DNA from 3 places in the Brachybacterium vulturis genome. Region 1 is predicted to be linked to each of the others. Evidence: predicted binding sites of a transcription regulator. Region 1 holds the regulator's gene; each other region holds the start of a gene.

Region 1 (5,182 bases):
CCGCGGTGCGCACGGTGCTCGGCGAGCTCGAGGGCTTCGACGTGCCCGAGATCGTGGTGCTGAACAAGGCCGACCTCGCCGAGCCCGAGACCATCGCCAGGATCCGGAGCCAGGTCGAGGAGAGCGTCGTGGTCTCCGCACGCACCGGCCTGGGGCTCCAGGAGCTGCGCGATCTGATCGCCGAGCGGCTGCCCCGTCCCGCCGTCGAGGTGGACCTGGTGGTGCCCTACTCCCGCGGGGACCTGATCTCCCGGGTCCACACCACCGGCGAGGTGCTCGCCGAGGAGCACCTGATGGAGGGCACGCACCTCCGTGCCCGGGTGGACGAGGCCCTCGCCGCCGAGCTGCGCAGCGCGTCCTGAGCGGTGCGCGGCCGCGGCGCGGATACCCTGAGCGGATGACCGCTCCGTCCACCCACCCCGTCGCTCCCACGGCGGGGGACATCCCGCTGTCCACCCTGATGGATGCTGCGGTGACGGCGATCGGCGGGGCCTCCCGCGAGGGCCAGCAGACGATGGCGGAGGCAGTGGACCTGGCCATGTCCGGAGGTCGGCACCTGCTGGTGCAGGCCGGCACCGGCACCGGCAAGTCGCTCGCCTATCTCGTCCCGGCCATGCGCCACGCCCTGGTCAGCGGCCGACCGGTGGTCGTCTCCACCGCCACCATCGCGCTGCAGACCCAGATCGTCCGCAAGGATCTGCCGCGTCTGGTCGAGGCGCTCGCCCCGCATCTGCCCCGCACCCCCACCTTCGCGCTCCTCAAGGGCCGGGCGAACTACCTGTGCAAGCACAAGATCGCCGGCGGCTACCCGGTCGATATCGAACCCGGCGCGCTGTTCGCGGAGGCCTCGGCGGATCCTGCGCGCGGTGGTGGGGAGCGGCTGGGGCAGCAGGTGCGACGCCTGCGCGAATGGGCCGAGGAGACCGACAGCGGAGATCGCGACTCCCTCGAGGACGCCGTCTCCGACCGCGCATGGCGCCAGGTCTCGGTCACCGGCACCCAGTGCATCGGCAGCAGCTGTCCGATGGTGGAGGACTGCTTCGCCGAACGCAGCCGGGAACTGGCCCGGGAGGTCGACGTGGTGGTGACCAATCATGCGCTGCTCGCCATCGACGCCTTCGACAACCACGGCATCATCCCCGACCACGACGTGGTCGTCTTCGACGAGGCTCACGACCTTTCCACCCGTGTCACCAGCGCCGTCACCGATGTGCTGACGCCGGGCATGCTGCGTGGCACCGTCCGCGACCTCCGCGGGCTCGGCGTGGCCGGGACCGCTCTGGAGGACGCCTCCGAGGAGCTGCGCGAGTCCCTCGAGCTCGCTCCCGACGGGCGGGTCATCGGCGAGCTGCCCGAGCGTCTCGACGACGCGGTCACCCAGCTGCGGGTCGAGGCGCGCACGGCGCACTCCGAGGCGAAGGACGCCGGCGACGACACCTCCGCGGGGGCCCGCAAGACCGTCCGGGCGAACCTGCAGGAGATCATCGACGTCTGCGAACGGCTCGCCTCTCCGGGCGAGGATGACGTGGTCTCGATCTCGCATTCCCCGGCCACGGGACGCTCCAGCATCCAGGTCGCGCCGCTCAGCGTCGCGGCGGCCATGCGCGGGGCGATCCTCGAGGAGCGCACCGCGGTGCTCACCTCCGCGACCCTCGCGCTCGGCGGCCGCTTCGAGCCGGCGGCCGGGGAGGTGGGCCTGGCCCGCCGGGATCGGGTCGCCGAGGACGAGCTGCCGCCGCGGGCGGAGACGAGCGCATGGGCCGGGCTCGATGTGGGCAGCCCCTTCGAGTACCGGCGCCAGGGCATCCTCTACACCGCGCGGCATCTGCCGCAGCCGGGCCGGGACGGGCCCTCCCCGGCGATGCTGGATCACCTCACCGAGCTGGTGGAGGCTTCCCGGGGCGGAGCGCTGTGCCTGTTCTCCTCACGCCGCGGCGCGGAGCTCGCGGCCGAGCACGTGCGCGCCCGGTTGGATCTGACGATCGCCGTACAGGGCGAGGACTCGATGGCGAATCTGGTGCGGACCTTCCGCGAGGACGAGGACGCGAGCCTCTTCGGCACCCTCACCCTGTGGCAGGGCGTGGACGTCTCGGGACGGTCGCTGCGGCTGGTCACCATCGACCGGATCCCGTTCCCCCGCCCGGATGATCCGTTGACCGCGGCGCGGCAGGAGCGGATCGGGCGCCATGGCGGCAACGGTTTCATGACGATCTCGGCACAGCACGCCGCACTGCTGCTCGCCCAGGGTGCCGGGCGCCTGATCCGCTCCGACGAGGATCGCGGCATGGTCGCGGTGCTGGATCCGCGCCTGGCGACGGCGCGCTACGGGAGCTTCCTGCGGGAGTCGATGCCGCCGCTGTGGCCGACCGCGGACCCGGAGATCGCCCTGGCGGCGCTGCGCCGTCTCGCGGACGGCTGACCTCGCGGACGACGGAGCGCTGGGCCACTCCGTCCGGAGGGCGGCCAGGGCTGCTCAGACCGCCCGCAGCACCGCCACGACCTTGCCGAGGATCTCGGCGTGATCGCCGAGGATCGGGGCGAAGGCCGGGTTGTGGGGCATCAGCCAGACGTGGTCGTCGCGCTGCACGAAGGTCTTCACCGTCGCCTCGCCGTCGATCATCGCGGCCACGATCTCGCCCTTCTCCGCGGTGCTCTGCGACCGCACGACCACCCAGTCGCCGTCGCAGATGGCGGCGTCGATCATCGAGTCCCCGACCACCTGGAGCAGGAACAGGTCACCGTCACCCACCAGTCGTTGGGGGAGGGTGAAGACGTCCTCGACGTGCTCCTCGGCAGTGATCGGGACTCCGGCGGCGATCCGTCCCACCAGGGGGACGGCCACGGAGTTCGGGATGATCTCGGGCTCCGGCGCGGAGGACGGCGGAGCCGGGGCGTCGTCCGCGTCGGGCATCACCACCTCCATCGCACGCGGTCGCTTGGGGTCGCGACGCAGGAACCCCTTGCGCTCGAGCGACTGCAGCTGATGGGCGACCGATGAGGAGGAGGTCAGCCCGACCGCGTCACCGATCTCGCGCATGGTGGGCGGGTAGCCGTGCGCGGCCACCGCCTCGTTGATCGTCTCCAGGATCAGCCGCTGACGACGCGTGAGGCCCGCGGTGCGCTCATCCGCCGGAGCGTCGTCGCGCAGCGGGATCGGCTGGGGGGTGCTCGGCGTCATCGTGCGGCCTCCTGGCGTCGTCTGTCGGACCCGTGCGGTTCCGTTGTCCTGTCACCCAGGGTAGAGCGGTGCACCCCGGAAGCCAAACATGTGTTCGAGGTTTCTGTTGCGTGTCGCGAGCTGCCCGGGTTACAGTCGCACAGACATTCGATCGAACAGGAGTTCGGATATGCGTACCGATATCGCCACGGTCCTTCCCATCCCGTCGCGGGTCACGTCTCGTCACGACGTCGCTCCTCGAGCGCGCGTTCGACTCGAGCCGACCCGTCGCGGGCGCCTGCTGATCACCGCGCTCGCCTTCGTCCTCGGCCTGCTCGTCGCCGGTGCCGTGCTGCTGTCGGTGGACCTGCCCGCACTGGCGGGCACCGAAAGCGAGCAGCCCGTGACGATCACCGTCGAGGCCGGCGACACCCTGTGGGGCTTCGCCGAGCAGTACGCGCCGGAGGGCGTGAGCGCACAGGAGTTCATCACCGAGGTGCGCGTGCACAACCAGCTGCCCACCGGCCGCGTCACGGCCGGTCAGGAGATCGAGCTGCCGTTCCTGGAGGATGCGGCCCGCTGAGCCGGTCGGGGGCCGGTATTCTGGGCGGATGCACTGCCCGTTCTGCCGCCATCCCGACTCCCGCGTCGTCGACTCCCGCACGTCCGACGACGGCGCGACGATCCGTCGTCGGCGACAGTGCCCCCACTGCTCCCGACGCTTCTCGACGTCGGAGACCGCCTCCCTCTCCGTGCTCAAGCGCTCCGGGGTCAGCGAGCCGTTCAGCCGAGCCAAGGTGATCTCCGGGGTGCGCAAGGCCTGTCAGGGGCGTCCCGTCAGCGATGACCAGCTGGCGATGCTCGCCCAGCGGGTGGAGGAGAGCATCCGCTCCAGCGGCCTCGCGGAGATCGCCGGCGATCAGGTCGGCCTCTCGATCCTGCAGCCGCTCCAGGAGCTCGACCTGGTCGCCTATCTGCGCTTCGCGAGCGTCTACCGGGGCTTCGAATCGCTCGAGGACTTCGAGGCGGCGATCGCACGGCTGCGCGCGGAGATGCCGCAGGACGGGGACCCGGCAGCGGAGTCGAGCGTCTGAGGCCGTCCGCCACAGCGCGGGACGTGTCCGATGGCACGTGATGCGGGCGGAATCTTGCCACATCTCGGATGCGGTGCGGGGGCACCGGCGGATGTGCATAAGATATGCCTCGTGCGCTCATGCAGCGCACAACTGATCGGCGGTCGTGGAGGGGAAGCCACGGCCGCCGATCGCGGTCCGGGGAGGCGGCCGCCGCACTCGCCCCGCCGCACTCGCCCCACCGCACTCACTCCGCGATGCCGGCAGGCAGCTCCCGGGCGTGGACCATGCCGAGATGCTGGGTGGAGCGGCTCATCGCCACGTACAGGTCCCCGGCGCCGTGGGCGTCGATCAGCTCCGCCGGCTCGACGATCACCACGGCGTCGAACTCGAGGCCTTTGGCATCCTGAGCGGTCATCACCGCGATCTCGTCGTCCACGCCCGCCGAGCCCGCACCGATGACCGGCAGCGACCTGCGGGCGCGCAGGGCGCCGACGAGGGTGTCGAGCCGCTCCTGCGCCGCGATCACGGCGATCCGTCCCAGTCGCTGCCCGTGCACCGCCACCACCGCCTCGGCGGTGGCTGCGGCGAGCCCGGTGGCTGGGACCCGCTCGATCAGCGGGCCCCGGTCGCCCTCGCGCACGGAGCTCACCGGCGTCACCGGCAGCTCGTGGGCCTGCGCCATCGCCACCGCGCGATCCATGATCCGGCTCGGCGTGCGGTAGTTGACCGTGAGGTGCTCGACCTGGAGTCGATCCTGGATGTAGGGGGAGAGCGCGGCGGCCCAGGAGTCGGTGCCGCCGGCGGAGGAGGTCTGGGCGACGTCGCCCACCACCGTGAACGATTTCGTGGGCGCCCGTCGCATCAGGGCCCGCCAGCTCATGGGGGAGTGCTCCTGCGCCTCGTCGACCACCACGTGCCCGTAGGTCCAGCTCCGCTCCGAGGAGGCGCG
Region 2 (5,182 bases), 1.4 Mb from region 1:
GGGAGGGCTGGAAGCCACCGGCGCCGGCACCGACCTCGACGTCTGGGCCGTGGCGCTGGGCGGGGAGCTGGGCCGGATCCAGCTCGGCATCACCGTCCTCGCCGCGCTGTCCGCTCTCGCCTTCACGCTCGCGCGCTCCACGGTGCTGGCCTGCTGGGGACTGGCCTTCGCCGGGCTCGGCGCCGCCGCGCTGGGGCTCGCCGGGCATGCCGGCTCCAGCCTCGACCACATCAACGCCGTCAATGCCATGTCCGTGCACCTGGTGGCGGTCAGCGTCTGGGCCGGTGGTCTGCTGGTGCTCTTCCTGCTCAGCGCCCGGATGGACGAGACGCAGATGGCCACCGCGATCCGCCGGTTCTCGCCCTGGGCGCTGGCGGCCGTGACCGGCCTCGCGCTCAGCGGGCTGATCAGCGCCTGGATCCGGATGTCGCACTGGACGGAGCTGCTCACCACCGGCTATGGCCGCGTGGTGCTGTTCAAGGCGATCGGACTGCTCACCCTCGCCCTGCTGGGCGCCCTGCAGCGGCACCGCCTGGGCGAGCGGGTCCGGTTCCGCCACCTCGCCATGAGCGAGGGCCTGATCATGGCCATGGTGATCGGGGCCTCGATCGCGCTGGGCCGCTCCGCCCCACCCGTCCCGCAGGAGATCCCCGCCGTGGGGGAGCTGCGGGTGCTGTCCCTGGTGGGCTACCTCCCGCCGGAGCGGGAGTTCTCGCCCGCGGCCCTGTTCACCGTGGTCCAGCCCGACTGGATCGCCCTCGCCCTGGCCGTGACCATGGCGGGCCTGTACCTCACCGGCGTGGTGCGACTGACCCGTCGCGGGGACGCATGGCCGTGGATCCGCACGGCCTGCTTCCTCGCCGGCTGCCTCGCCTTCGCCTGGGTGTTGAACGGCGGCGCGGCCGCCTGGGGCAAGTTCCGCTTCGACGCGCACATGATCCAGCACATGGCGATGATGATGATCGTGCCGCCGCTGTGGGTGCTGGGCGGCCCGGTCACGCTGCTGTCCCGTGCGGTCGCGCCCCGCACCGACGGTTCCCGCGGCGTCCGCGAATGGGTGCTGGCCGCCCTGCACTCCGGCTACTCCCGTGTGGTCTCCTCCCCGCCGGTGGCCGGGTTCATCTTCGTCGGCTCGCTGATCCTGTTCTACTTCTCGCCCCTGTTCGAGATGGCGATGCGGCACCACCTCGGCCATGTGCTGATGACGGTGCACTTCCTCGCCTCCGGCTACCTGTTCGCCTGGGTGCTGATCGGCATCGACCCCTCCCAGAAGCCGATCAACCCGGTGCTGAAGCTGATCACCCTGCTGGTCACCCTCGCCTTCCACGCCTTCTTCGGGGTGGCCATGGTCTCGGCGACCTGGCTGGTCGCGGAGGACTGGTACACCCAGCTGGGGATGTACTCGCTGAACCGGCTCGAGCTGATCCAGGTGCGCGGCGGCACCATCATGTGGGCGATCTCGGAGGTCCCGACCGTCGGCTACGCGATCATCGTCGCGGCGATGTGGATGCAGTCCGATGACCGCCGAGCGCGCCAGTACGACCGCAAGGCGGAGCGCGATGGCGGGGCCGAGCTCGCGGCGTACAACGCATACCTCGCGAGCCTGCGGGGCGACGGCGGTCGGGGCGGCAGCGATCGCGGCGACGATGAGCGCGGCGACGGCGGTCGGAGCGGGAGCGGGCGCGGCGACGGTGAGCGGCCCGCGTCGACGACATCGGACCCGTCCGCCTGATCAATAGGGCGGCGGATCACCGGGCGGGTGGAGATCGCCGTCATGACCGACCCACCAGCCCTCCTCGCCGTCGGGTCCGGTGCACTCGTCGCCGGGGGCGAGGCCCTGCTCCGCCACCCGGTGCCGGCGGGATGCCGCCGCCGCGCGCATCAGCCGCCCACCCTCGTACTGCTCCCAGGCGGCGGTCATCTCCGCGACGACCTGATCGGTGGCGAGCTCCCTGCCGTCCTCCTGCATGCTCATGAGCAGTCCCGAGGCGTCCCACCAGGTGGTTCCCGCCTCGTCGTCGCGCACCGGGTCGATGAGCCCGAGGGTCTTCAACCGGTGGTGCTCGCGGCACAGCTGATGCAGGTTCGACACCTCGGTCGACCCGCCCTCGGTGGGCCTCTCGTGGTCGAACTCCTCGATGTGGTCTGCCTCGGAGAGCAAGGAGGAGGGACGTGCGCAGCCGGGCACCGCGCAGGTGGGGTGTCGCAGCAGCAGGTGCGCGAGCTGCTCAGCGGTGGGTCGATAGCGGTCGGCGGGAACGGGGAGATAGCTCCCGGTCGTGGCGTCGGTGAGGATCCGGTACCAGGTGTCCTCGCCCCCGGCGAGCTCCCGCGCCATCTGGGCAGGGATCGGAGTCGTGCCGTCGAGCATCCCCGGGGCGTCGGATTCGCCCAGCAGCGTCAGCATCGGGACGGTCACGTTCATGCGGAAGCGGGGCGCGGGCACCTCGATGCCCGCGGTCTCGAGCCGGGTGCTCATGAGGATGTCGTAGCAGGCCCGCGCCAGCGGCGGGATCGACCCGGTCGCCTCGACGAACCCTCCCGGATCGACCGGCAGCGGTGTGCCCTGCAGGAAGGCCGAGCGCTGGGCGTCTTGGACGGCATGGGCGGAGCGGTCCAGCCGCCGGGCGAGATCGAGGATCTCGGGGAGCGGGCCGATGATGCGCAGGCATCCGGTGCCGTCCGGGCGCGGGGGATCCATCACCACGCGCCGTCGGTTCTCCGGACGCGCGTCCTCGCGCACCCGGCTGCGAGAGATCGCGGCGGTGAGCAGATGGCCGAGACGGCGGGAGAACGCCTCCGGCGCGACGGCGAGATCGATCCCGGACAGCTCGACGTCCAGCACCCGCAGCGCATCGTCCTCGAGCCCTCGAGTGCGCTCCAGGAGCTTCTCGAACCAGGCGACCGGGAATTCGCCGCGGCCCAGACGGGTCAGGGAGAGGGGGAGCAGCGTGCCGATGCGGTGGGCCTCACGGATCATGCTCGCCGCCTGGTTCCGAGTGCAGCGCATCGCGAGGGAGAGGTGCAGCTCCTCCATCGCGACGGCATCGCGGGACAGCTCCCCGGGAGCCAGCGGATCATGCGTCGTCTCGAGGATCGCACGGTACCGCTCGGCGAGACGGCGGGAGTCCTGCGCGCCGGAGTCCCAGAGCTCGGCCAGCAGCCGGGCCGTGCGAGGGGAGCGCTGCGCGCTCACCCGGCGCACGTTCTCACGGGTCGCCGCACGGCGCCGTCGCCGCCGCGCCGCCGCGAGGGACAACGCCGCCGCCGACTCGCGGCTCGGGGGCGCGAGCAGCAGCGGTGCCGGATCCTCGTCGAACTCGCCCATCGCCTCTCACCCCCCTCGTGGTCCGCGCCGCGTCCGTCGCGCCGGTGCGTCGAATACGTGTCCTGTTCTACAAGGGGAGTCCGACGCACGACGGGGCTGTGGATAACCTCGAATGCGTGCTGAACTGCGGTTTCGTGAACCGTCGTGACGTTCGTGCGGGTGCGGGTGCGGGTGCGGGTGCACGTGCAGGCGCAGCAGGGGACCGGCAGGCGGGATGATCACCGCATGCAGAACGGCGGCAGCCATCGGAGATGACCGCCGCCGTCCATGACGCGGAACGCGCCGGAGCCGCTCACGCGGCGAGGTGAGCGGGACTCAGAGCCAGTCGCCCTGCGCGGCCCGCTTCTCGGCACCGATGGTGGTGTCCGGTCCGTGACCGGTGTGCACCACCGTGTCCTCCGGCAGCGCGAACAGCCGTTCGCGCACGGACTCCTCGATCGTCTCCCGTGAGGAGAAGGAGCGTCCGGTCGCGCCCGGGCCGCCCTGGAACAGGGTGTCGCCGCTGAACACCGCACCCAGCTCCTCGGAGTAGTAGCAGGTGGAGCCGGGGGAGTGACCCGGGGTGTGCATCGCCTCGAGGTTCACCCCGGCGATCGTGAACATGTCCCCGTCGGCGACGTGATCGTCCCAGGGCAGATCGCCGTGGGTGAGCTGCCAGATCTCCCGGTCGGCGGGGTTCAGCAGGATCGGCGCCTCGAGCGCCTCGGACAGCTCGGGCGCCATCCGCACATGGTCGTCATGGGCATGGGTGAGCAGGATGCCCACGCACTCCCGGTCGCCGACCAGGTCCTCGACGGTCTCCACGTCGTGCGGGGCGTCGAAGACGACGCACTGCTCGTCGTCGCCGAGCACCCACACGTTGTTGTCGACCTGATGGGTCTCACCGTCCAGGCTGAAGGTGCCGGAGGTGACGGCGTGTGCGAGTCGAGCGGTCATCGGGCCACCTCCACCACGGTGCGCAGGGTGTCTCCGTCGTGCAGCGCGTCCAGCGCGGCGTCCGTGCCGGCGAGGTCGGTGCGGCCGGTGACGAAGCGGTCCAGCGGCAGGCGGCCCTGCAGGAACAGGTCGATCAGGTACGGGAAGTCCCGTTCGGGCAGGCAGTCCCCGTACCAGGAGGACTTCAGCGCCCCGCCGCGACCGAACACGTCCAGCAGCGGCAGCGTCAGCTCCACCCCCGGACGCGGCACGCCCACCAGCACCACCCGGCCGGCGAGGTCGCGGGCGTAGAAGGCGGTCTCGTAGGTCTGCGGGATGCCGACGGCGTCGACCACCACGTCCGCGCCGAAGCCGTCGGTGAGCTCCTGGACCTTCTCGGCCACCTCCTGCGGGGACATGCCCGCGGTGTGCAGGGTGTGGGTGGCGCCCAGCTCCGTCGCGGCGGCGAGCTTCTTCTCGTCCACGTCCAGGCCGATGATGGTGGTGGCGCCGGCGAGCTTCGCGCCGGCGATCGCGGCGCAGCCCACGCCGCCCAGTCCGATCACCGCGAGGGATTCCCCGCGCTGGACCTGGCCGGTGTTGATCGCCGCACCGATGCCCGCCATCACACCGCAGCCCAGCAGGCCGGCGACCTCGGCGGGGGCGTCCTCGGAGACCTTCGTGCATTGGCCCTCATGGACCAGGGTCTTCTCCGCGAAGGAGCCGATGCCGAGCGCCGCGGTCAGCTCCGTGCCGTCGACGAGGGTCATGGGCGTCGAGGCGTTGTGGGTGTCGAAGCAGTACTGCTGCACGCCCTTCTTGCAGGCCCGGCACTCGCCGCAGACGGCGCGCCAGTTCAGCACCACGTAGTCGCCGACCTCCACATGGGTGACGGACCCGCCGATCGCGGAGACGCGGCCGGCGGACTCATGTCCCAGC
Region 3 (5,182 bases), 1.0 Mb from region 1:
TTCACCCTCACCGACGGCCAGTGCGCGATCGGCACACGGATCGAGGAGCGGATCGGCAACAGCCATCCCACCAGCGTGCTGCTGCAGGGGGACGTCGGCTCCGGCAAGACCGTCGTCGCGCTGCGCGCGATGCTCCGCGCCGTCGACTCCGGCCACCAGGCCGCGCTGCTCGCCCCCACCGAGGTGCTCGCCGAGCAGCACCATCGCACCCTGCTCACCCTGCTCGGCGACCTCGCCCGGGCCGGGCAGCTGGACGGTCACGAGGCGGCGACCCGGGTCCGTCTGCTCACCGGCTCCCAGCGCACCGCCGGTCGCCGCGAGACCCTGCTCGATGTCACCTCCGGGCAGGCCGGGATCGTGGTGGGCACCCATGCGCTGCTCACCGAGTCCGTGGAGTTCGCCTCGCTGGGGCTGGTGGTGATCGACGAGCAGCACCGCTTCGGGGTGGACCATCGCCGACGGCTGCGCACCAAGGGCCCGGCGGGTCAGAGCCCGCACGTCATCGTGATGACCGCGACCCCCATCCCGCGCACCGCGGCGCTGGCGACCGTGGGCGACCTCGACGTGCTCTCCCTGCGCGAGAGCCCCGGACTGCGCGCCGGGGTCACCAGCTTCGTGGTCCACGAGAAGCTCCCGAAGTGGGAGCAGCGGATGTGGCAGCGCGCCGCGGAGGAGATCACCGCGGGCCGCCAGGTGTTCGTCGTCTGCGCCCGCATCGACGAGGACGATGCCGCCGACGACGCCCCCGCCCCGCCGGAGCTCGACGAGAACGGCAACGAGAAGCCGCCCACGCTCGAACCGGCCCGCGGAGTCACCCAGACCGCGCAGCGCCTGGCAGAGCGTCCCGAGCTCGCGGGCGCCCGGATCGGCATCCTGCACGGCCGACTGACCGGCGAGGAGAAGCAGGAGGTGATGGCGCAGATGGTGCGCGGCGAGATCGACCTGCTGGTCTCCACCACGGTCATCGAGGTGGGCGTCGACGTGCCCAACGCCTCGACGATGATCGTGCTGGACGCCGAGCGCTTCGGCGTCTCCCAGCTCCACCAGCTCCGCGGTCGCGTGGGCCGCGGCGAGCACGCCGGCATCGCCTTCTTCGACACCACCGCGGAGGTCGGCGCGGAGCACTCCCAGCACCTCCGGCGCATCGCCGAGGCGGTCGACGGCTTCGCGCTCGCCGAGCTCGACCTGCGCCGCCGCGGCGCCGGCGACCTGGTGGGGGAGGAGCAGTCCGGACTGCAGCGCACGCTCAAGCACCTCGACGTGATGCGTGATGCCCGCGTCATCGAGCAGGCCCGCGAGGACGCCTTCGCGGTCGTCGCCGCCGACCCTGATCTCGCGGCCCACCCCGCTCTCGCCGGTGCCATCGCGGACCGCCTGCGGGACGCCGACCCCGACGTGGAGAGGAGCTGACATGCCGCGCATCGTCGCAGGCAGCCTCGGTGGCCGCACCATCCCCGGCCCGCCCGGCAAGGGCACCCGCCCCACCTCGGACAAGGTCCGCGAGGCCCTGTTCAACCGCCTCGAGGGCTGGGGCGCGCTCGCCGGCGCCCGGGTGCTCGACCTCTATGCCGGCACCGGCGCGCTCGCCTTCGAGGCGCTCTCCCGCGGCGCCGCGCACGCCCTGCTCGCGGAGCTGCACGGCCCGACCGCCAGGCAGCTGCGCCGCACCGCGAGCGAGCTGGGTCTGGGAGGCCGCGTCGAGATCCGCGTCGGGAAGGCGGCCGGCGTCGCCGACCAGCTCGCGGCGCAGCGCACGGCGCAGCCGGCAGCGCCCGCCGCGACCCTGGTCTTCCTCGACCCTCCCTACGACGTGCCCACCGAGGCGCTCGAGCAGCTGCTGCTCACCCTGCGCCCCGCACTGGCCGATGACGCGCTGGTCGTGATCGAGCGCTCCTCGCGCACGCGCCCGCTCGAATGGCCCGAGGGGTGGGCCGACGACGGCACCAAGACCTACGGCGAGACCGTGCTGCAGTTCGGCGGGCCGGCCTGAGGGCCGGCTCGGGGCGCATCGAGGCGCCCGATGATCGTCCACGGGTGAGCGCACAGGCTGTCCACAAAATCGGCGACCGGTTGCGAAACGAACTCTGATATGCATTGTCTGCGACGCTGACGATGACCAGCAGTATCTCCGAGGAATTCTCCATCGACGCCCCGTGAGGACTCGCAGTCGGCGCGCAGGATCACTTTTATGACCTCTGGGTATCCACACGATGTGCAGACAATGTGGAAAGATCGACGGTTCCTCCACGCATCACAGTTATCCACAAATTATCGCAATCTGCTCGCACCCTCTGGCGCGAGTCGAGCGGGTGTTCTAAAATGAATGCATCTGGTCGAGAGGCCGACCCGCCGGCGCAGAAGCCGGCACGCAGGATCGACGCCGAGGTCAGGGAGGGGGGAACCATGGGACGCCATGCCGGTCCCTCCGCCATCCCGCCCGGCCCGGAGCGCTCCGCCTCCCGCCCCGATGAGCCTCCGCGGAAGCCGGTGCAGTCGCGCACCCCGCTCACGGCGCAGGCGCTCGTGGACCGGGCCGATGTCACTCCCCACACCCCCGAGGCCGAGACCGTGCTGCGGATCTTCCACCGGCGCCGGCAGGAGCATGCCGCCTTCTACGTCGCCGAGACGCGCGATCTCGCCACCCTGTGGTCCGAGGAGGACGAGGGGGACGAGAAGGCCCTGCACGCACTGGCCGCCTCCGTGGGCATGCGGGCGAAGCTCCACCGCGGCGAGGACCGTCTGCGTGATGCGCATGTCGCCGTCACCGATCTGCCCGCCTGCTTCGGACGGGTGGAGAGCGGGGCCCTTCCCGTCGAATGGTTCGAGTGGCTGATCCGCAGCGTCCTGCATCTCACCGCGTACCAGCGCCGTCAGGTCGACGAGCGGGTCGCCGCATGGCAGCTCGAGTCGATTGACGTCGAGCGCTTCTACCGCGAGCTGCACACGCTGGTCGTGTGGTTCGGTCGCGCCGCCGTCCAGGAATCGCCGCAGGAGCAGCGCTCGGTCTCCCTCGCCTCCTCCCCGGACTCCGACGGCACCGCCTGCCTCATGATCCGTGGCCCGATCCCCGAGATCACGGCCTTCGGGCAGCGGCTCGACGCCGCCGCCCGCGCCGTCCAGGATGCCCAGCGCCACGCACTCGAGACCGGGGCCCCGATCCCCTTCGACCTCGACGGGGACGCCTCCCGCGAGGGGCGCCACCTCTCACTGGCGGCCCTGCAGTACGCGATCGCGGTCCGCTCACAGCTCGACACCGGAGCTGTGGAGGTGCCCGATCCTGCCTTCCGGATCTCTGTCGTGGTGCCGGTGCTGACGCTGCTCGGTCGCTCGAACGCCCCCGCGACACTGGACGGCACCATCCCGATCCCGCCTCGTATGGCGCGCGAGCTCGTCGCCAAGGCACCGGCCTTCGAGCGGGTGCTCACCGACCCCGTCTCGGGGGATCACCTGCCCTCGGCCTCCCGCACCTACCGCCCGTCCGCGGCGATGGCCGAGAACCTCCGGCTGATCGATCCCGTCTGCGCGGTCCCCGGCTGCACCCGCAACGTCATGACCGTCGGGGAGATGGACCACATCGAGGAGTTCGACCTCGAGAATCCTGCTCGCGGCGGTCCCACCTCCGTCGAGAACCTGCACCGCATCTGTCGCACCCACCACCGGATGAAGACCGCCGGTCTGCTCGATCCCGAGCGGGACGAGACGACCGGGACCACCCGCTGGCGCATTCTCGGGGCAGCGGTGTGCGATGTCGCCGCGAACACGGACCTCGTGACCCGCGAGCTCGGCGGCCGCCTCCGGGAGGCCTGGCAGAGATACGCCGACGACCTCGAGTTCGAAGCGCTGACCCGGACCGGCTTCTTCGACGAAGCGCGCGCCGAGGACGCCGACCGGGACGAGGCGTACCGGTGGGGATGCCACCTGATCGACCACTACTCCCGCCCCGAGCACGACGAGGCCGACGACCCGGGCCCGCCACCGCTCCCGCCGCCGCCCGGTCACGAGCCGCCGCCGTACTGACCCTCGCCGTGCCTCGTGCTCCCTTCCCGTCCCGGCAGCGTTACCCTGCACCGATGACACTCTCGCTCGCCGACCTCGACTGGCCCCTGCACACCGAGCGGCTCGAGCTGCGTCCGGGACGCACGGAGGACGCCGCGGCCATCTGGCCCTGGTACCGGCAGCCCGAGGTGCAGGAATGGACCACCACGCTCAGCCCCACGCTCGCGGCGCACCAGGAGCACTGGGACGCAGGGCTCGGGTCCGCCGTGGTCGGCCTGCACCAGGGCGTCGTGGTCGCCGTCGGCAAGGTCGAGCGGCAGGACCCCTGGTCCCAGACGGACATGAGGGACCGGGCCGCCGGCCAGCAGGTCGAGCTCGGCTGGGTCCTCGACCTCGCCGTGCAGGGCCAGGGGCTCGGCACCGAGTTCGCGGCCGCCCTGCGCGACCTCGCCTTCGACGGGCTCGGTGTGCGCCGCATCGAGGCTGCCTGCTTCGCCGAGAACCTCGCCTCCCGTCGTGTCATGGAGAAGATCGGGCTGCGGCTCGAAGGCGTCTTCCGCGAGGAGTCCCTGCACCGCAGCGGCCGCTGGCTCGACGGCATGAGCTACGCACTGCTCGCCAGCGAGCACCACGGCACCGATACTTGAGCCATGAGCACCCTCACCGCCACCTTCACCATCGACCTGACCCCCGCCGAGGTCCTCCTCGGCGCCGCCGACCGCTTCGACCTGGCCAAGACCTGGACCGGGACGGTCGCGGGCACCTCGCGCGGCGTCATGCTCACCGCCGGAGACCCGGCGGCCGGCAGCGCCTCCTACATCGCCACCGAGACCTTCGAGGGCACCCTCGACGGTCGGGAGGGCACCCTCACCTTCCAGCAGCTCGGCACCATGGCGGGCGGGGAGCCCGAGCTGCGCTACGTCATCGCCCCCGGCTCGGGCACCGGTGATCTCGTCGGTCTCACCGGCACCCTGACCATCGGCACCATCGACGAGGACGGCACCCACCACGTCACCGTCGAGCTCACCTGAGACGTCCAGCCCCGGCGCACTAGAGTGGCGCCATGAGCACCGTCGTCCTGCCCGGCTCGTTCGACCCCTTCACCCTGGGGCACCTCGACCTCACCCGCCGGGCCGCCGCGCTCGGCCACCAGGTGATCATCGCGGTCTCCCACAACCCCTCCAAG

Evidence for each region. The regulator LexA, encoded in region 1, represses DNA repair genes until DNA is damaged. The targets are predictions, from matches to a motif close to TCGAACANNTGTTCGA.
Region 2: the regulator LexA is predicted to act here: its motif matches at 3,378-3,393, upstream of CFK38_RS08000 (HNH endonuclease signature motif containing protein).
Region 3: the regulator LexA is predicted to act here: its motif matches at 2,302-2,317, upstream of CFK38_RS09690 (HNH endonuclease signature motif containing protein).

The regions. Positions count from the first base shown of each region.
Region 1 is NZ_CP023563.1:3,154,902-3,160,083, reverse strand. Features, by position in the region: gene hflX (GTPase HflX) at 1-362, shown strand, start outside; gene CFK38_RS14175 (ATP-dependent DNA helicase) at 398-2,419, shown strand; gene lexA (transcriptional repressor LexA) at 2,474-3,178, opposite strand; gene CFK38_RS14165 (LysM peptidoglycan-binding domain-containing protein) at 3,348-3,740, shown strand; gene nrdR (transcriptional regulator NrdR) at 3,769-4,251, shown strand; gene CFK38_RS14155 (HelD family protein) at 4,478-5,182, opposite strand, start outside.
Region 2 is NZ_CP023563.1:1,772,447-1,777,628, forward strand. Features, by position in the region: gene CFK38_RS07995 (bifunctional copper resistance protein CopD/cytochrome c oxidase assembly protein) at 1-1,732, shown strand, start outside; gene CFK38_RS08000 (HNH endonuclease signature motif containing protein) at 1,733-3,328, opposite strand; gene CFK38_RS08005 (MBL fold metallo-hydrolase) at 3,644-4,264, opposite strand; gene CFK38_RS08010 (S-(hydroxymethyl)mycothiol dehydrogenase) at 4,261-5,182, opposite strand, start outside.
Region 3 is NZ_CP023563.1:2,159,748-2,164,929, forward strand. Features, by position in the region: gene CFK38_RS09680 (ATP-dependent DNA helicase RecG) at 1-1,410, shown strand, start outside; gene rsmD (16S rRNA (guanine(966)-N(2))-methyltransferase RsmD) at 1,412-1,990, shown strand; gene CFK38_RS09690 (HNH endonuclease signature motif containing protein) at 2,404-4,017, shown strand; gene CFK38_RS09695 (GNAT family N-acetyltransferase) at 4,071-4,643, shown strand; gene CFK38_RS09700 (DUF3224 domain-containing protein) at 4,647-5,027, shown strand; gene coaD (pantetheine-phosphate adenylyltransferase) at 5,060-5,182, shown strand, end outside.